Regions from separate parts of the Paenibacillus sp. FSL L8-0638 genome, predicted to be linked through region 1. Evidence: predicted binding sites of a transcription regulator. Region 1 holds the regulator's gene; each other region holds the start of a gene.
What was found. Region 1 encodes Rex, which represses fermentation and respiration genes when NADH is low (regulators of the CRP and FNR family bind a similar motif). Its sites were predicted from a motif close to TTGTGAAATATTTCACAA; they were not measured.
Positions count from the first base shown of each region.

Region 1 (5,148 bases):
CGAATCCATGTCGGTATCAGCTTTGATACTCGTCTTTTTCTTTTTCATATGCTCAACTGTAGATGAAATTTGAGTATACTTTCTATTTTCCATCGCTTCGGCTACAGGAAACATAGCCTCAGACCACCATTGATTCAGTGCTGAATTGGAACGGTCTGCAATATCGAGCTTAATGGTGCGGCTGCCAATGATGGATTGTCCTTTTTGCTTAACTACATCGACCAATCCGGCCACATCCGCCTGCGGTTTGAGATCTAGTTTCAATACAACCTGATCCTGTTTAATATCTATTTGAGCGCTTGTCACGCCTGGATATTGAGAAACCAGTTTTTCCAGAGGACTTTGCATTGTAACCTGACGGTAAATGAACCATCCTCCAAATAGCAGCAAAGCTGCCAAAACTGCCGCCACAACGATAGGAACTGCACGCAATTTCAAACAACATCCTCCTCTCAAAATGTAAAACTCAGAAGAAACGGGACGAATGTCAACAAACAACCAAATTGCATGATCTTACAGTGATCAGCAATTCTTTTTTCTATCATTTTTGTCTATCACTTATAAAATATAGTATATCATAACGTATATCTAAAATCGAAGGCAATGTGTGGAGGAGTTGTGATGAGGCAAAATCTTTGGTTATGGTGGAGGTGGGACGCTGCGTGTAGGATTTGATCTTACGATCGCTGTTGCCCGCCATAAAGATGAATTTGCCTTAGGAGAGAAGTTGGGTAGGTAAAGATGCTTCGCTGGCATTCAGCTCATCTTTACGGCATAGCAAGACTAAAAGACGTAAATACGAATTTCATCGCATTTACGTCTTTTTCTTGAGCTTTTAATCATTTACTAGTCATTCATTCCACATCTGCTGATCCTCAACCAGCTCAGTTATTGGGCAAAGTATACTTTACCCCCGTCGCTCCCCCATCTAAAAAACGGTAAAAGGCATAGTAATGATGGCTTCCATCATCGTAAAACAGCTGCCACACATATTCGCCATTGAACACACTCGGCTGGAGGCTTACAATTTTTACACCTGGAAGCTGCTGCTGAATTAGCGACGTCATTTTTTGCTCGTCGACTCCGTTCTTCAGCAGCTCGGTATGAACACCGCTATTATCTGCGGCAGGTACGTTAGGTTGTCCCTCCACTTTTTGAAAAGGAACCCATACCATTATATTTTCATTCTGTGCATTTTTCCCTTGAACCACCCAATAAACCTGATCCCATACAGACTTCCATGTTTGAGTCGTGCTAACCAGGCCACCTGATTGCTTGGCCTTAATGATAGCGGCATTTTTCTCAGCCACCTGGTCTTGAGTAACATAGGAATAATACCAGAAAATGCTGACCAGGATCAGTATCACGGCCAAAATGGCGACCGCTATCCATTTTTTCTTATTTTTCAAACCCGTGCTTCCTCTCTAAGGGGATGTGACACCTGAATTAGCGCGACAGCAGCCCTTCAAAGGCGGCTTGTGCCTCATGTTTGATACGTTCCTCGTCCATAGTCAGGCATTCGCCGTTTTTCACAACCTGACGACCGTCTACCCACACATGAGCCACGTCCTTGGCGCTTGCAGAGTATACCGCATGGGAAATAAGATCTGTACGCGGCAAGAAATGTGCCTGATTCAGATCCAGCGCGATAAAGTCAGCCTTGTTGCCTGCTGCCAACGCTCCTACTTCTTTTAAACCAATCGACTTTGCACCGTATTCTGTTGCCAGACGCAACGCTTCACTTGCAGGAACTGCCGTAGGGTCACCGGATACACCCTTGTGAATAAGTGCTGCCAGACGCATTTCCTCGAACATATCCAGGTTATTATTGCTGGCAGGACCATCCGTTCCGAGAGAAACCGTAACCCCTGCACGCAGCAATTCAGGCACTCTTGCCACACCACTTGCCAGCTTCAAGTTGCTGCCAGGATTGTGCGAAACCGCTACACCACGTTCTGCCAGTAAAGCTATTTCTTCGTCGTTCAAATGAACGCCATGGGCAACAAGCGAAGGACGGGAGAAAAAGCCAAGCTTATCCAAGTGTGCAACCGGGCGCAAACCGTAGTCGCGAACGTTTTGCTCCACTTCGGCGATCGTCTCGGACATGTGCGTATGCAGTGGCAAGTCCAGATCATGCGCAGCTTGTACGAATTTTTCAATAAACGCAGGTGGACATGTATATGGCGCGTGCGGAGACATCATCGTAGTAATACGCCCGTCTGCTTTACCGTGCCAGTTACGTGCAAAAGTCACGGCCTCTGCCAGCTTGATTCGCTGTTCTTCCTCCGAACATAGTCCAATTGCTCCACGCATCAGACTTGCACGAATACCTGACTCTTCAGCCACACGAGCCACCTCATCCATATGATCGTACATATCGAGGAAGGTTGTTGTTCCACCTTTCAGCATTTCCAGCACAGACAAGGACGTACCCCAGTACACGTCTGTAGATGTAAACTTGGCTTCCATAGGCCACATTTTTTCCTGAAGCCATACTTGAAGTGCCAAATCATCTCCATGCCCACGCAGTAGAGACATCGCCGCATGACCATGAGTATTAATCAGACCAGGTAAAAACAATAGACCCTTACCATCGATCGCTTCCGTCTCTTCCTCACCCGCAGGCAAGGTCTCACCAATATAAGTAATACGACTATCCTCCACAATCATAAAACCATGGATTACCCCAGCTTCTGATCCATTTACGGCAAAAGATCCGTTTTTAATCATCCATTTATTCACTGTCATATTGTGTTTCTTCCTTTCCGTCCTCCAAATAATAAGCGAGGCTAAGCAAATCAGTTGTAAAGTCTGTGGCATGAATCCGAATGTTGGCTGGTGCCTTGAGAGTAGTCGGTGCAAAGTTCAGGATCGCTCCAATTCCGCTCTCAATAAGCCTGTCAGCCACGTGCTGTGCTTCAAAATCAGGTACGGTAATAATCCCGATTCGAATGTGTTTTTCTTTCACAGTCGCTTCCAGTTCATCCATCGGTTGCACGACCAATGTATTGATCTTGGTTCCTACCTTATCCGGAAACGCATCAAATACCGCTACAATCTTCATATTGTCTTTTAAATAAGCGTTATAATTCGAAAGGGCTTGCCCCAGATTACCCGCTCCGACCAATACTACATTAATTTGTTGGTCGATTTTCAGGATATGGCGTATTTTCTCAATGAGATAAGAAACATCATAACCGATACCCTTCCGACCAAAATCTCCAAAATAAGCAAGATCTTTACGGATTTGGGCCGGGTTCAAATCTAGCCTCTGTCCCAGCTCTTGAGAAGAGACCGTAGCCACCTCCCGTTTGTGCAGTGCATTCAGATAACGTAAATATACGGGTAACCTCCGTACGACAGCCTCTGAAATTTTATCTGATTTCATACTTGCTCCCCCTAATTGTAACGAACATACTTATGTCCGTCCGTTATGCCTCGGTCTCCGGGGCGGATTGGAGCCATTCGGCGATGCGGGGCACCATTTGCTCCGATGGCATATGCTCCATTTTTGGTCCCGGTAACGAGTACAAAAAGTGCTTTCCGTAATAGGATTCAATCACACGCGTATCATAAACGATAACGACCCCGTGGTCGTTCGCTGTACGTACCAACCGACCAAATCCCTGTTTGAAGCGAATGACCGCTTGCGGTACAGACAGTTTCATAAATGGATTCTTCTTCTGCTGCTGGAGCAGTTCGCTTTTTGCCTCCAGCAGCGGGTGATTCGGCGGTTGAAACGGCAAGCGAACAATGGCTAGACAAGTCAGAGCCTTCCCCGGAATATCGACGCCTTCCCAGAAGCTGCTGGTCCCCAGCAATACAGAAGCTTTCGCTTCCTGAAAACGGCGGGTTAGCTTGCTGCGACTTCCACTGTCCACGCCTTGTCCCAGCACAGTAATTTCGCTGGATGCTAAGGCCTCTTTGAGCGGCTCATACACTTGCCGGAGCATCCGATAGGACGTAAACAGAACGAGCATTCTCCCACGTGTCGCCTGAGCAGTCGCTCCTACAGAGCTAACGAGCATATCTACAAAATGCGCATCTCCTACACTGCCCTTCACACTTGGGAAATCCCGTGGAATAACCAGCAACACCTGATCCCTGTAATTAAAGGGTGACGGGAGCTGCGAAGTCATCAGCCGCTCTTGATCTGCGGCCTCCTGTAAGCCGAGCTGATCGATCATGTACTGAAACGACTTATCTACCGATAAGGTAGCAGACGTCAGAATAATGCTTCTTTTTTTGTCAAAAAACATTTCTTTCAACTGGCGGCTCACATCGACGGGCACCGCATAAAATTGCAATGATTTACTACGGAATTGTCCGCTCGCCTCGAGCCAGTATACGGTTGTTTCATCATCGAGTCGGATAAAAAAGCGCAAATTTTCTCGAATCCCCGCCAAATCCTTGAGCAGACCCGTGATATCTGTAATAAGGCTATCCGCCGCATAATCGTCATGTTCTTCCTTGACGTCCAGCATCAGCTTGTCGCCCTTGCGCAAAATTTCGCTCATCGTTACATATAGCTGATTTTCCAAAGCTCCCGCCTGATCCCACTTTGCAGGCTTGGCCGAAGGTTTGAGACGGGAAGAAAACTGTCCTGTTTCACCCGGTGTCGCATCACTTCGCTCCGGCAACATGCCAAACAGCTTGTCGCTTAGCAGGTCCCAAGTTTCCTTCACCTCTAACACGAGCGGATACAGCTGATCGATGGTTGAGGCCCAATCTGCCGACTTCTCGTGCCCCGATTTCGCCAACTGTTGACGAAGTGAGGGCAGTTGTCCATTCTTGCTGTCTTTGAACAGTCGCGTCAGTGTATGCACGAGTGTGAAATATTTCATATGCATACCTAGGTGTTTACCAGCTACTTCCTCCAGGTGATGGGCTTCATCTATCACCAGATGTTCATAGCTCGGCAACAACTGATGACTGGCTTTGACGTCTGTGAACAACTTAGAATGATTCGTAATAACAACATCCGCTATTCCTGCTTCATGGCGTGCACGATGATAATAACATTTGCGGAACCATGGGCAAGAACGACCAAGACAGGACTCTGAATCACTCGCCACTGTTTCCCAGAAATCCCCTCCACGGTTGCTCAGATTCAGTTCTTCATCATCACCGGTTTCTGTTAACGTCAAC
Region 1 is NZ_CP151960.1:3,385,604-3,390,751, forward strand. Features, by position in the region: gene MKY35_RS14865 (hypothetical protein) at 1-438, opposite strand, end outside; gene MKY35_RS14870 (DUF5590 domain-containing protein) at 885-1,409, opposite strand; gene MKY35_RS14875 (amidohydrolase) at 1,447-2,748, opposite strand; gene MKY35_RS14880 (redox-sensing transcriptional repressor Rex) at 2,735-3,388, opposite strand; gene dinG (ATP-dependent DNA helicase DinG) at 3,432-5,148, opposite strand, start outside.

Region 2 (5,148 bases), 2.7 Mb from region 1:
TCCAAGTTGGATATGCCAACGTAAAATCGCTTGTGTAGTGGTTTTACCATGAGCAGCAGCAATTTTCCCAATCTCTTCATTCTCCAGCATACTGTGACCACGACCCAAGGGGCTCCACGATTCCGTCACGATGCCCTGTTCAGCATCTTTTGCACGCTGATGTTCCTGATTAAATAATGGATGCAATTCAACTTGATTTAAGCTCGGAGTGACACCTGTTTCCCGAATTAAACGTTCATTATGCTCGGGCAAAAAATTGCAGACCCCGATGGAACGAATATAGCCCCTTTTCTTCGCCTCAATTAACGCCTGCCAGGCTTCAACATATCGATCAATTTGGGGATTCGGCCAATGGATTAGGTACAGATCATAATAGTCCAGACCTCCTCTATATAATGACTCTTCGATCGTTACAATGGCTTCTTGGTAAGCATGTCGGCGACCTGGTAGTTTGGAGCAAATCAACAATTCTTCTCTGGGCACAGAGCTCTGCTGGACCGCTTTCCCGACAGCACCCTCATTTTCATAGTTGAACGCTGTGTCGATCAGACGGTAACCTGCATCAATCGCGCTGGTAATTGCCTTGACTCCATCTGCACCCTTCAATCCAGCAGTCCCAAATCCAATGACGGGCACCTTAGTGCCATCATTCAATACCTTCTCCGGAATTGGATCGTTCATATTAACAGCCTCCTTTACTATTCTCTTATACCGCAACACCTTTAATGCTCAGAAAAATACAGCGAATGACTCGGTTCCTCCTATACTTATTACCCACCAGTTCGTGACTTTCCTATTAAATTCTCTGTATGCTACATCAAAAAGTGCCTGATCCCCGTTGAAATCATACTTGAATTCAAGGAGTCAGGCACTCGTATACCGCTACCAAATCATATATTCCACTTCATGCTGAATTGCTTGGTTGTCCAACACAAAGTTGAAGCGTCTTAATTTTTATTTCAAGCCTTTCCATACCCAGTTCTCTACCTCTGGCAAGTCAATGCCCTCTTCGCGAATGAATTGATGATGTTTCTTAACCGTAGCATCCATTTCATCCACAATGTTGGTGTACTTCCCAGCGTCAGGTAAGTTAAGAACGGCTTCCTTCACTAAGTCAAAACGATCCATTTGATTCAATACACGCATATCAAATGGTGTCGTAATATCGCCATTCTCACGGTAACCATGTACATGCAAGTTATGATTGTGACGATCAAAGAACAGATCTTTGATCAGACCTTCGTAACCATGGAAAGCGAAAACAACGGGCTTGTCTTTTGTGAAAAATTGATCAAACTCGGCGTCGGATAATCCACGCGGGTCTAGCTTTTGGCTTCTCAGTTTCAGCAAATCAACCACGTTGATGTACCGAATCTTCAAGTCAGGCAGTTTTTCATGCAAAATGGAAATCGCAGCTAAACTTTCAATCGTTGGCTCTGTACCCGCAGAAGCAATGACAAGATCAGGTTCTCCACCTTGATCTGTACTTGCCCAGTCAATGATCTTTAACCCTTTATCCACCAATTCTTTCGCTTCATCAGCACTAAACCATTGTGGACGTGGGTGTTTGGACGAAACAATCAAATTGATCTTTTGACGGTCGTTTAAAATGGTGTCGAAAACAGCCAACAGGGAATTGGCATCCGCTGGCAGATACTCCCGAATAAATTCCGGTTTTTTATCAGCCAAATGACCTAACAAACCTGGATCTTGGTGTGTATACCCATTATGATCCTGTTGGAACACCGTTGAAGTTGCTACGACATTCAATGATGGGATATCTGCACGCCATCCTTGATCCGTTGCTTTACGCAGCCACTTAAAGTGCTGGGTGATCATCGAGTCAACCACACGCAGGAAGGCTTCGTAACTTGCAAAGAAACCATGACGACCTGTTAACACATAACCTTCCAGCAGTCCTTCAGCTTGGTGTTCGGATAATTGAGAATCAATTACACGACCATAGGATGATAAGAATTCATCATTAGGTTCAATAATTTGGTCCATCCATTGGCGTTTGGTTACTTCAAAAACAGGTACCAAGCGGTTAGACATCGTTTCATCCGGTCCGAAGATTCTGAAATTACGATTTTCTTCATTTAAAAGGACCACATCTTTAACGTATTTCCCTAAAACCGACATATCTTGCGCAATCACTTTACCAGGTACGGAATTATCCAGCGCATAGTTACGGAAATCCGGTAATTTCAAGTCTTTAATGAGGTTACCCGCATTCGCAACTGGGTTCATTCCCATACGTTTATCACCTGTAGGCAGAATTTCAGCAAGCTCAGAGTTTAAACGACCGTTCTCGTCGAACAATTCCTCTGGTCTATAGCTATTCAACCATTCTAATAAAGCAGGTGCGTGCTGCATATTTTTTTGATCGACCGGAATTGGAACCTGATGGGCACGGAATGAATTTGTATTCGGCACGTTGTCCCATTCCTTCGGACCTGTCCAGCCTTTAGGTGAACGGAATACAATCATCGGCCACGCCGGACGAGTAAGGTCATTATTTTCACGCGCATTCTTTTGAATATCTTCAATTTTCTCGATGGCCGTATCCAATACTTTCGCCATTTCTGGATGCATGTGATCCGGATTTTCACCTTCAACAAAGTACGGCTCCCAACCCAAACCTTTAAAGTATGAGGTCAATTCTTTTTTTGATTGACGAGACATAATCGTTGGGTTACTAATCTTAAAGCCATTCAAGTGCAAGATTGGTAGCACTGCACCATCTGTGATGGGGTTGATAAATCTGTTAGAGAACCACGAAGCGGCTAATGGGCCCGTTTCAGCTTCGCCATCACCAATAACAACAGCCGAAATCAGATCAGGATTATCCAGAATGGCACCTACACCATGAGAAAGGGAGTAACCTAATTCTCCACCTTCATGGATAGATCCAGGTGTTTCAGGAGCAGCATGTGAAGCAATACCACCAGGGAAAGAGAATTGTTTGAACAATTTCTTCATACCTGGGATATCTTGTGTAATTTGCGGATAGATTTCAGTGTAACTCCCATCCAGATAAGAATTTGAAACCATAACCTGGCCACCGTGACCAGGACCCTCAATGTAAAGCATGCTCAAATCATATTTATTAATAACACGATTTAGATGTGCATAAATAAAGTTTTGACCGGGAATTGTGCCCCAGTGTCCAATAGGCTTAACCTTCACATCTGAATCTTTTAAAGGCTCTCTCAACAAAGGATTATCTTTTAAATAAAGCTGACCTACCGAAATGTAGTTCGTTGCACGCCAATATGCATCAAGTTTTTCTAAATATGTTTTAGATGAATAATCTGCTAACACGGGTGATAACGACATTGTGTCCACTCCCTAAGTAGTTTTGTTTGTAATTTATTTCCGGAAATTTCATCTACATGTACATCATAACGCTGCGCCGATTAAATTCAACCTTTTTCACAAGTGATACGGTCCAATTTTGTGAAATTTTGAACATACTATGAAATATAAATTAAAAAGACAGTAAAAAAGCTCTTACATTAAAATATATAGAAGTATAAGCCAATAAAATTTGTAATAAACGAGGCCATCGCAGAGTCCAATTCTTTTTTAAAACCATAAAAAAAGACCGGAGAATTCTCCAGTCTTATCATTAGTGAACCGATACAAAGGTATTAAATTTCAAATATTTGTAATGAAATCGCATATGAGAAAACTCAAATGGCGTACCGTTATCTAAAAAGAACACACCTTCCATAATACCTACAGGCTCATTTTCATTTAAATGTAGCAGCTTTTGATCATTCTCTTGGGACGGTTCTGCAAAAATGGATAAAAAAGATTTGGTGACGGCCAAGTTCCGCGAGTCTTCCAAATAATTAAAAATAGAACCCTCGATAATGGTCTGATTTAAATTCTGGACGATTTTAATGGGGATATACCCTGTTTCAATCATAAAAGGATCATCATCAAATAGACGTAAGCGGACAATTTTGTAAACAAAATCATGAGTCTCCAAGAACAAATCACGCTGTAATTCTTCTGTGGGCGGAATGACCTCAAAACTTAATACTTTGATTTTGGGCTTTTTACCATGCATTTGAAAATTATCAGTGACCCCTAGATTAGAGCCTTCGTAGTTAAAGATAGATTCATTTCTTATGTATAATGGATTAATAAATGTCCCGGAACCTTGTTTTTTGAAAATAATTCCGACATTCTCCATTTTAGTCAGAGCACGTTTAATTGAACTACGACTAACCTGGTAAGTCTCACTAAGACTACGTTCATCTGGCAATCTCATATCTGCAAACTTTCCCGCAAAGATTTTCATCTTGAGATCGTCAATAATTTGCTTATAGACAAATTGTGTCATATAGTACTCCTCTTTCAGGTCTTCTATAACTCCATATAGTTTACCATAACTTGCCCATTTCATCTCGTGTTTGTTTCTGTATGCTGAGTGGACTTTCAACCGAATAGGAAGCGCCCTCGCTTTTACTTTACATCTCTATGCATAATACCATGATTACACATACATAACACCACGGAACGCACCTGCAAAACAGTAGAAAATACAGAACCCCCACCTTAATATCGGTAATAAGACCAAGCCTGTTTCGAACCTTGAGGGATGTTTGACTAGACCAGGCTAAAATCCTTGAATACATTGTTATTATTTATCTTGTTCATACGTTCACTAATAAGAATGGTGGGGGGGAGATCATATTGGCTATCCGCTACAGCGTCATCATTCCAACCTATAATCGAGCCCAGCAATTGTTGCTCACACTCGCTTCATTTGAGACACAAACCTATCCAAAGCAACTATTCGAAGTCATTGTAGCTGATGACGGTTCTACAGACGGAACGAGAGAAATGGTCGAAGGCTTCAAAGCATCCTATCCTCTTATCTATGTGTCACATCAGGAACAACGCGGTCGATCTGCCGTTCGAAATTTGGGACTGCGCCGTGCAAAAGGGCTATACATCATCTTCTGCGACGCTGACTTTGTAGTATTACCGGAATTTATTAGGATCGTGAGCCGTTATCACCGTAAATATCCCAAGTCCGTGCTTTCAGGCATTCCTCACTCGTGGGACGATGCTTTTACCCATTATTACCCTGACTTTTCCCCTGAAGAAAAAGAACAATGTCGCAACATACTT
Region 2 is NZ_CP151960.1:235,899-241,046, reverse strand. Features, by position in the region: gene MKY35_RS01065 (aldo/keto reductase) at 1-681, opposite strand, end outside; gene MKY35_RS01060 (phosphoketolase family protein) at 955-3,339, opposite strand; gene MKY35_RS01055 (GntR family transcriptional regulator) at 3,632-4,417, opposite strand; gene MKY35_RS01050 (glycosyltransferase) at 4,708-5,148, shown strand, end outside.
Region 2: MKY35_RS01060 (phosphoketolase family protein) is a predicted target of Rex. The motif match lies at 3,458-3,475, and genes of this name have one in related genera.

Region 3 (5,148 bases), 2.5 Mb from region 1:
ATGGCATGAGTGGTACTTACGGGCAAATGAAGCAATGTAGCTGTGAAAATAACAGAGGCTCCCGAAATGTCGGCTGCGAATCCGTTAATTGGCTCGATTTTAAAAATCTTGGTTCCCATCGTCTTGATGATTTTCCAGCCCCCGATAGATGTACCCAGCGCCATGGCTGTTGCGGCTGAGATTTTTACCCACATGGGTACTTCCAAATGGTCCTGATACCCCGCCGAAACGAGTGCGAATGTAATGATCCCCATCGCCTTTTGAGCATCATTCGTACCATGCGTGAACGACTGAAGCGCTGCCGTAATGACCTGCATTGTACGAAACCCTTTGTTTACCGTATGCGGACTACGACGAGCGAAGATGTATTTTAAAATTATCATCACGATGTAACCGACAACAAAAGCAATCAACGGGGAGAAAATAAGTCCTTCGACAATCCCGATGAAGCCGCTCCAGTTTAATTTATCCGATCCTGCACCTACATACACCGCTCCAGCCAATGCACCAATCAATGCATGAGAAGAGGATGAAGGAATACCGAACCACCAGGTTAAGAGGTTCCAGATAATCGCAGCGATCAGCGTCGCAATGACGATATCAATTCCATTCGTAAGCTTGGTTGGATCAGCGACACTTCCACCAATGGTCTTCGCAACGCCTGTAAACAATATTGCCCCGAGAAAGTTCATGACCGCAGCCATAATAATCGCACGTCGCGGGGTCAATGCACGGGTCGATACCGAAGTTGCAATCGCGTTCGCCGTATCATGAAAACCATTAATAAAATCAAATGCCAGAGCAAGAAAAATAACAATACCCAATACCAGTAAACTTGTATCCATGTAAAAGGACTCCCTTACGAGTTACGCATAATGATGGATTCCAGCATATTTGCAACATCCTCGCATGAATCCGTTGTCGTTTCAAGGCGTTCGTACAATTCTTTGCGTTTAATCAGTTCAATAGGGTCAGTTACAGTTGCAAACAGGTTTTTGATGCAAATACGCAACAATTCATCCCCCTGATTTTCCAAATCATTCAGACGAATAGTGTATTCACGAATGGCCAGCAATTTTTTCTGTGAAAGCAAATGTACAGCTTTCTGAATTTCGTAAGCTGATTGACGCAAAATATCAGCGAACTGCACAATATACTCGTCCGGCTCCGTAATGTTGTACATATAAAAACGGGAAGCCGTCGCTTCAAGACCGTCCAACACATCATCCATGGTTGTTGTCAGTTCCATGATGTCGTCGCGTTCCAACGGCGTAATGAAGGTCTTGTTCAGTTCAGTAATAATCGTGTGTGTGTAATCATCACACTTATTTTCATACTTCTTCATTTCATTTGTAAACAAAGTCACATCTTGAAGATTTGAAGTATGTTGGGCAAAATAATCGGCTGCTTGCACGATCGTATCTGCCATATTTTCCAACGTCTCGAAGAATATATCCTTTTTCTTCAATCTCATAACGATTACCCCTTTACGAAAATATCCGCAACCTGTTTCGACTGCAATAGACAACCTTTGCTATCTTATCACACTCATCAATGTTTTTGTAATGTTTGTAAAAGCAAATTTCATGATATACGTATACAGTGCCCGACATATAAGCTCATTATCCGACAATTTTTTCCTAAAAAGGTGTAATTCGTTTTCTAATTCGCTTCTATGGTTACATGTTCCTTTAGTGGTGTATCTGCAGGCACCACATGTATATAGGATGTACCTGGCGTTAACGGAATTTCAACCCCATTCTTCATAAAACGAATCGCATCACCCGGCGTATGTTGCCACTCAGCCTGTATTAACTGTCCTTGTTGAAACACCATGGCCTCTCCGCTGCCGTCCAGTTCAACACTTAATCTGCCTACATCATCCAACGTTCGATGCCTGGTGCTCATCACAATGACATTGGCTGCTGAGAGCTGTTGGTTATTATTTTGATCCACATGTGACTTTTCGTTCACAAAACGCTTATATTGTTGACCCGCTGGATCATAGGTGTAAGATACCCGGTAGCTTTTAAGCAAAAACCGGATTTGTAAAGATGTTGCAGTCTCGTTCACCATAACTGGAATTTCACCGGATTTAAGGTAAGAATATACAGGAACGTCCGTCTGCTTGGCATACCCTTTACTATCGCTTCCTTTGCGCAGTCTATTCACGTCCGTGTATAGATTATGCGGAGGACGACGATCTTTGCTTCGCCAGAAGTATGCCCCTCCATTTGAAATCTCATCTAAATGTTCTTTCCGCTGCTGCTGTAAAATCGCATAGGCATCTGTGCTTCCCCCTGCGTGTATCGGCAACGCACCATAGGTTTCGCCCAGCTCAATCAAATACGGACGAATGCTACGGACCGGACCAATCTTTACATCTCCGCCATGACTTTGGAAAAAAGCGACCAGACGGGTAATTCCGCCTTCTGCAAGAACTTCATATACCATATCTGCCTGACTAAGTCCTGCCTGCGGACGTGCTGCTGGAGCATTGTTAATCATGACAGCGAGCGGTCGCTCCAAAACTGGCTGCTCCACCGGAAGACCGGTAAGCGGAGCTGTAAATGCCGGAGTAGACTGCTCCTTCGGCGGTTCAAGCGCCTCCTTCTCTGTTTTTTGCTTGGTCGGTTGGGCAACGGGTTCAGTATCTCCCGTATTGGACATAGCAGAACAAGACATCAGCGTCATGCATAACAGAGCTGAGGCCATCACACGCAACCAATGATTTCGTTGGGAAATGGGCCCGGACAAGTTCATCCCTCCACTTCGTTATTTTTCTCATTATAAGCTTTATTTCCTGTTTTTGTCTTGATTGAAGCATGACCTCTCTATAGAATACTTATCTGAAGACATTAAAATTTTAAAAATATTCAGACTTTGTGATTTTTATCACAAATAACTGTAACTGAACCTACTACAATAAAGGTGTAGCAAAGATGATCATCCCCAACAAAATGAAATACAACCAACATTATAGATTAAGAAAGAGGAGTGGTTTGAATGTTTAATAGCTGGTTACGTGAGAACAAAGTCGCAATGTGGTTGCTGACTGTCGTACGGGTTTATCTAGGGTATGAATGGATGACCCACGGACTCGAAAAATTGACAGGTGGATTTGATGCAGGCGGATTTATCTCGGGGGCCATTGCTAAAACAGGTGGAGACCATCCCGCTGTACAAGGCTGGTGGGGATCGTTCCTCGAAGCCTTTGCCCTGCCGAATGTAGGTTTGTTCAATGTCCTGATCCCATTGGGTGAGTTCTTGGTCGGGGTTGGCCTGCTTCTCGGTACATTGACTACACTGGCCGCTTTGATGGCCATGGTTATGAACTTCTCGTTCCTGTTCTCGGGTACAGTAAGCACCAATGCAATCTATCTGCTGTTTGAAATCTTCCTCGTAGTTGCTGGTGCAAATGCCGGAAGAATTGGCTTTGACCGTTGGGTACTGCCCTTCCTGCGTGGACTGTTTGGTAAAAATAAAGATACCTTTCCATCGGACCCTAGTCGAAAAATAGCTTAAACATCCCCCAAATAACCGTTATCCTCCGGGATAATGGTTATTTTTTTGCGCTGTTATGCTCACAAGGAGGCTATTAGCTCCTCCTAACTCGGACTCTTTTATCGGATTCATTATCCTCCCCAAACGTTTACAAGTTGGATACAACATGGAATGCTCACGATACATTTACCCTATACACTACAGTTACATCAAAGAACGTAATGGAGGGTTATATCATGAAAAAAATCACCAAAGCCTATCTCATGCTCGCAGCAGTAACTTTCACAGTGCAGACTATGGGATCGGGATATACGGCATCAGCCAAAGCGGCGACGTCTACTACGACATCTCAGGCAGAAAGTGTACAACATATCTCCAAGACCTTCGAGCAGCTACTAGGCCAACCCGGCAAGCTATCTCAGGCATTCACTTATTTGCAAAAGCATATTCAATCCATTCCAGCTTCTCAAGCTACCCTCATGGTGCTTCATCTGGAAAATGCACAGAACCAGCAATTGGATTCCTATACACAGAACCTATACCCGACCTCTGTTCAAACCAAAATAAATCAAATCTATAAACCCGGTGATTCGTTCACAAATGTAATCAGCCGTACAAGCGATGCGAACCTGAAAAAGTTGCTAACTCAAACAAGAGATGCCGGCTACAAACTTGAAACCGCAGAAGGCATGTATTACCCAATCATCAACTATGAAAAATATAAAGTATTCGGGAAGCACACCACGGCAGATATCCGCAGCTATATTGACATCATGTCGATGGAATCCGGACAGGCGGCTACCAAGGATGTCGCGCTCCGTATCGGCTATCAACAGTTAGCCGGACGAGTGCTGGCACAGGAATTGTTTTTACACCAATATCCACATTCCAATCGTACACAAGCTATAAAAAAATTGCACGATCTGTACTTCTTCTATACTTTCTACGGCACGAACAATACGCCATTATTCGATTATGATACCGGGAAGATTCATCAGAATGCCAAAAAAGGGTATCAATGGGTCGTTCAACGTAATATGGATTCGAAGAGCACCTATATTCAAAAGCTGAAAGCATTTATGACACTGTTGGATCAAAATGGAGATCAACGTACTTCGCAGGTATCCACTTGGCTAAAAAAGAACGTGCCTTCAAATTAATCGAAGACGCAAAATACACAAAAGAACTTCCATTCCCACACAGCATGTGGATTCGGAAGTTCTTTTTTACATTTACGTATCACTTTCTTGACCAAAAGCCCAACAATTGAGACTCAGCGAGCCAAGGACATACGACTGAAAAAGCTTATGCGCGGAGCGCTCCTGATCTGCAGCCCCCATCGCATAAAACAAAGGTGAAAAATGCTCTATTCCATAAGAAGGTACCGCCTGTTTGGCATATGGAGCCTTCTTGTCATATTGGAATAAGTGACGTAAATTCCAGTCTTGAAGCTGCTGTGCAATCCAGTCATCATATTGAACGGCCCAATCGGCTGGCTCACTCGTCTGCTTGAGTGTCCGCAAGTTGTGGACCAATCCGCCGCTACCGATAATCAAAATCCCTTGTTCTCGCAACGGCGCCAGCATCCGTCCAATCTCGTATTGCTCTTGAGGAGCGCGCCGAGAATCAATAGATAACGGTACG
Region 3 is NZ_CP151960.1:935,294-940,441, reverse strand. Features, by position in the region: gene MKY35_RS04235 (inorganic phosphate transporter) at 1-845, opposite strand, end outside; gene MKY35_RS04230 (DUF47 family protein) at 860-1,474, opposite strand; gene MKY35_RS04225 (DUF3048 domain-containing protein) at 1,663-2,757, opposite strand; gene MKY35_RS04220 (DoxX family membrane protein) at 3,007-3,525, shown strand; gene MKY35_RS04215 (hypothetical protein) at 3,741-4,664, shown strand; gene MKY35_RS04210 (class III extradiol ring-cleavage dioxygenase) at 4,737-5,148, opposite strand, start outside.
Region 3: MKY35_RS04220 (DoxX family membrane protein) is a predicted target of Rex. The motif match lies at 2,884-2,901, and genes of this name have one in related genera.

Region 4 (5,148 bases), 160 kb from region 1:
TTCGCATTATAACGAATAACGTGCGGCATCAAAATGGCATTCGTGCGGCCATGCGCTGTATGGTATTGTCCACCCCATTTATGTGCAAGACTGTGGTTAATGCCCAAGAATGCATTAGCAAACGCCATACCAGCAAGTGTGGAAGCATTATGCATTTTTTCACGAGCCAGCTTATCACCGGTCAGAGCCGATTGTTCTAGGTATTGGAATACCAATTGAATGGCTTTAATTGCCAGACCATCTGTGTAGTCATTAGCCATTACGGACACGTAAGCCTCGATAGCATGTGTCAGAACGTCCATACCTGTGTCCGCTACAGCTGTTTTAGGCAGCGAATATACAAACACTGGGTCAATAATTGCCACATCAGGAGTCAACTCATAGTCAGCCAGTGGGTACTTCGTGTCGCCCAGGTTTTTGTCCGTAATTACTGCGAACGATGTAACTTCGGAACCTGTACCCGATGTTGTAGGGATAGCTACAAATTGTGCTTTTTGGCCCAGACGTGGGTACTTGTAAATCCGTTTACGGATATCCATGAATTTTTGTTTTAAGTTATTGAAATCAGTATCTGGATATTCATAGAACATCCACATGCCTTTAGCGGCATCCATTGGCGAACCGCCGCCCAGTGCGATGATGCAATCCGGTTGGAAACGTCTCATCATTTCAGTACCACGTTCTACCGTAACTGTCGATGGATCTGGCTCTACTTCAGAGAACACTTCGATAGCTACTGGTGTTTGGCGCTGATGCAGATAATGAATAACACGATCTACATATCCCAGTTGTACCATCATAGGGTCTGTGATAATAGCTACACGTGTAATATCAGGCATTTTAGCAAGATACTGTGTCGAATTTTTTTCAAAATAGATTTTGGAAGGTACTTTGAACCATTGCATATTCACCGTCCGTTTCGCCACCCTTTTCACATTAATCAGATTGACTGCCGATACGTTCGACGAAGTCGAGTTACGACCGTACGAACCGCAACCAAGTGTCAACGAAGGAAGATTGGTGTTGTAAATGTCGCCAATCGCACCATGTGTGGAAGGTGCATTTACAATGATACGTCCTGTTTGCAAACGGTTTGCAAACCGAGCGATAACATCCTCATCGTTCGAATGAATAGCGGACGAGTGACCCATGCCCCCGAATTCCACGACTTCAGCAGCGCGTTGAATACCTTGTTCCGCATTTTTCACTTTATAGCAAGCCAATACAGGACTCAATTTTTCCGCAGACAATGGGAATTTTGTTCCTACCCCTTCAATCTCAGCGACCAAAATTTTAGTTCCTGCTGGTACTGTAATACCACTCATTTCAGCAATTTTCACAGCAGACTGCCCGACAATAGCTGGGTTCACTGCACATTTCTCGACATTCATAGCTCCTTGAGTGAGCTTAGCTGCTTCTTCTTTATTTACAAAATAGCAACCGTTAGCGATCATCAATTTTTTCACTTGTTCGAAGATTGGCTCTTCGATAATAACCGCTTGCTCCGAAGCACAAATCATACCGTTATCAAAAGATTTCGAGAGGATAAGATCGTTCACGGCCTGTTTGATATCTGCTGTTTTTTCAATAAAGCAAGGCACGTTACCAGGACCTACACCAAGTGCTGGTTTACCGCAGCTATAAGCTGCCTTAACCATGCCTGATCCACCAGTTGCCAAAATTAGCGCCACATCAGGGTGGTTCATCAATACATTGGTCTTATCCATCGAAGGTGCTTCAATCCATTGAATACAATCGGCCGGAGCACCATGTTTAACAGCTGCTTCGAGCAAGACGCGGGCTGCTTCCGCACTACACGATTGAGCAGATGGATGGAAACCGAAAATGATTGGGTTACGTGTTTTAATGGCAATCAGCGCTTTGAACATCGTAGTCGAAGTCGGGTTTGTCACTGGAGTGATCCCCATGATAATACCGACTGGCTCTGCTATCTTTTGAAAACTGTCAAAATCATTGTCTTCAATGACACCGACGGTTTTTTCATTTTTGATACTATGATAGATATATTCTGTTGCAAACATGTTTTTGGTGATTTTGTCCTCGTACACACCGCGTCCTGTTTCTTCAACAGCCAACTTCGCCAGGTACATGTGTTTATCCATCCCTGCGAGTGCCATAGCTTGTACGATTTCGTCAATCTGTTCCTGATTCATACTCATGAAAGCTTGCTGTGCCCGGTTCCCCCGGTCAATCAGCGTTTGAATATACTGCTCTGCGCTTTGCTCTTTTTGAATAACCTCGTTTTTAACAGCCATTTCCCTCATCCTCCTGTTATCTCGTGTACTATCTCTTGTTCACGCACTGATCGTAACACAGCTTTTCAAGATATATTGTGATTTTTTTCACAATCTATTTAAAATTTTATTTTATGAAGTGAATTAAATCACAAAGTTTGGAATTCTGCCACTTTTACCCCCTCTTCTTGCCCCAAAAACTCATTGCACAAGTATATAATGAATTTGAATTGATCAAGTTGCAGATAAAAAACATAGGATACAAAGGGGAAATGGACGATGAGAAACCCTACAAATGTAATGGAAGCCCGCGGCAACACCTGTTGCTTCTCGGAGGCCAGCTTCAACCGATTGCAAGTAATGATGAAAGATCGAGTTATGCCAGAAAGCTCGCATCTGTTCTGGGAAGGAGATACAGCGGATAAGCTGTTTTATATTAAGCGCGGACGCGTGAAAGTAACCAAAACAACGGATGAGGGCAAGGAACTTATTCTATATATGTATCAAAGCGGCGATCTTGTTGGTCAAGCCGATCCATTTTTCGGTACTAAGCATTCCTTTTCTGCTGAGGTTCTGGAAGACAGTGATATTGGCGTAATCGATCATACAGATTTGGAACTGCTTATTTGCCAGCATTGTGATTTTGCGATTGACTTTATGAAATGGATGGGTTCACATCACCGCATTACTCAGACTAAGTTCCGCGATTTGATGATGTACGGCAAGCCAGGCGCTTTATGTTCAACGCTCATTCGTCTATGCAATACCTATGGTGAGCCTCACGGCGAACATATCCTGATTCATAAAAAAATTACTCATACTGACTTATCAAATATGATCGGTGCGACCCGGGAAAGCGTAAACCGGATGCTTAGTGATCTACGTAAGAAAAATGCAGTTGAATATGATAATGGTATGATTGTTGTCAAAGATTTGGAAATGCTGCAAGGTGTATGTCATTGTGAACTATGCCCTCGTGAGATTTGCCGGATATAATAAATCGTTTTTTTATGTAAAAGGGAGTGTTATAAGCCACTATAGCTTATAACACTCCCTAATTTATTTCCACTCCCCTACTTATACAGGAGCAGTAGCGAAGCATTTTAACGACAGTCCTTCTTCTGGCAACACTCTTTAAAACTGTAAGCATAGATAACTTAAATTCCCCATCTCATAGCTTCTATGGATGACCTTGGCTTCGTTTGCAGGATTGCCACTCCCCATTGCAATAAACAACGGTACAAAGTGTTCTGCTCTGGGTACGGCCTGGCGAGCATACGGTGCTTCGCTTTCATAGTGATCCAAAGCCTCTATATCTCTACTTTGTACTTTTTCAATAATCCAATCATCAAAATCTATAGCCCAAGGTTCTGTTTTCGTTTCCCCCCATTTGACGATACGCAGATTATGAACAGTCACGCCACTACCAATGACCAGAATATCCTGTTCTCCCAGTCCTCGCAGCACTTCACCAATAGCATATTGTGCTTTGGGCGAGAGATATGGATTTACAGAGATCTGAACTACCGGAATGTCTGCCTCAGGATACATACGATGCAACAATGTCCAAGATCCATGATCCAATCCCCTCACCCGATCAGTTTCTACGTCAATGCCCTTTTGTTCATATAATTTTTTCAGCTTATTGGCCAGTTCCACAGAACCATGTGCTGGATATTTCACTGTGTACAGTTCCGGTGGAAAACCGCCAAAATCATAAATGGTATCGTACACGTCATCCATCGAACTGATTGTCAACGTTTGTGTTTCCCAATGAGCAGTAAAGATAACTATTGCTTTAGGACGAATACTTTTCCCCAGTTGCTCTAAAAATGAAGTATAGTCCGTCTGTTCAATAGCAAGCATCGGTGAGCCATGGGCCAAAAATAAAGATGGCATCATATAAAGATCCCCTTATCATCAACAATTTATTTTATTCATCAAGTAACTTTATGTAAGTAATGATACATAAGTAACAGAGTCATGTCAACACAGATTTTAACATACACTTAAAGGTCAAAGATTCTATAAATAAAGATTGATATAGGTATAATGTCATAGTAATATGTAACTAATAAATTTAAAAATTTCACTTTATTTCGATACAAAGGACTGGTTTCTATGGAGATACATACTTCTAATTGCCCAAAATGCGGTTCCGTTTTTCGTCAAAACCTTAGAAACCTCTGTAGTACTTGTATTCAGGAAGAAAATATATTCTTGGACCGCTGTTCTAACTATCTATGGAAGCATCCTTCTACTCATACTCGCCAGCTCAGTGACGTAACTGGTACACCTATAGAATTGCTCACAGATTGGGTAAGAGCAGGCAAATTTCCCTCCACATACAGTCAGCTTGATTATCCTTGTGAGTCCTGCCGTTCCCCTATTTATGCAGGGAGACTTTGTCATTCCTGTCTGGGTACATTCCGTTCGGCCGCGCTGGATATTCAAACCCGTGTGCCTCGCCGTGCAACAGCAGCATTATTCTCAGTTGCAGGGCGCGTCAAAGGCTATTAAGCCGTGCTGCCTAAGCACATCATTTCTGCAAAATGGATAAGTAGTCCTACGCAATATAAAAAACAGCCTTTTTTCTAGGAAAAGGCTGTTTTGCTATGAAAAACGCTTATTTAGTTTGGTGCTCATCTAATCCATTCCTCAGCCCAAAATTGAATCTGTTCCATAACCGGCTGAAGTGCACGGCCTTTGGTTGTTAGCTCGTATTCAATGCGGACAGGAGTTTCTGGATATACATGACGTGTAAGAATTCCCTCATTTTCCAAATCTTTCATCCGCTCTGATAACATTTTGTCACTCATTGTGGGAATCAGATTGGAAATATCCTTAAACCGCTTAGGACCGCTCATCATGGATTGAATAATTAATCCATTCC
Region 4 is NZ_CP151960.1:3,546,193-3,551,340, forward strand. Features, by position in the region: gene adhE (bifunctional acetaldehyde-CoA/alcohol dehydrogenase) at 1-2,276, opposite strand, end outside; gene MKY35_RS15715 (Crp/Fnr family transcriptional regulator) at 2,535-3,251, shown strand; gene MKY35_RS15720 (class III extradiol ring-cleavage dioxygenase) at 3,390-4,157, opposite strand; gene MKY35_RS15725 (hypothetical protein) at 4,476-4,775, shown strand; gene MKY35_RS15730 (helix-turn-helix domain-containing protein) at 4,898-5,148, opposite strand, start outside.
Region 4: adhE (bifunctional acetaldehyde-CoA/alcohol dehydrogenase) is a predicted target of Rex. The motif match lies at 2,352-2,369, and genes of this name have one in related genera.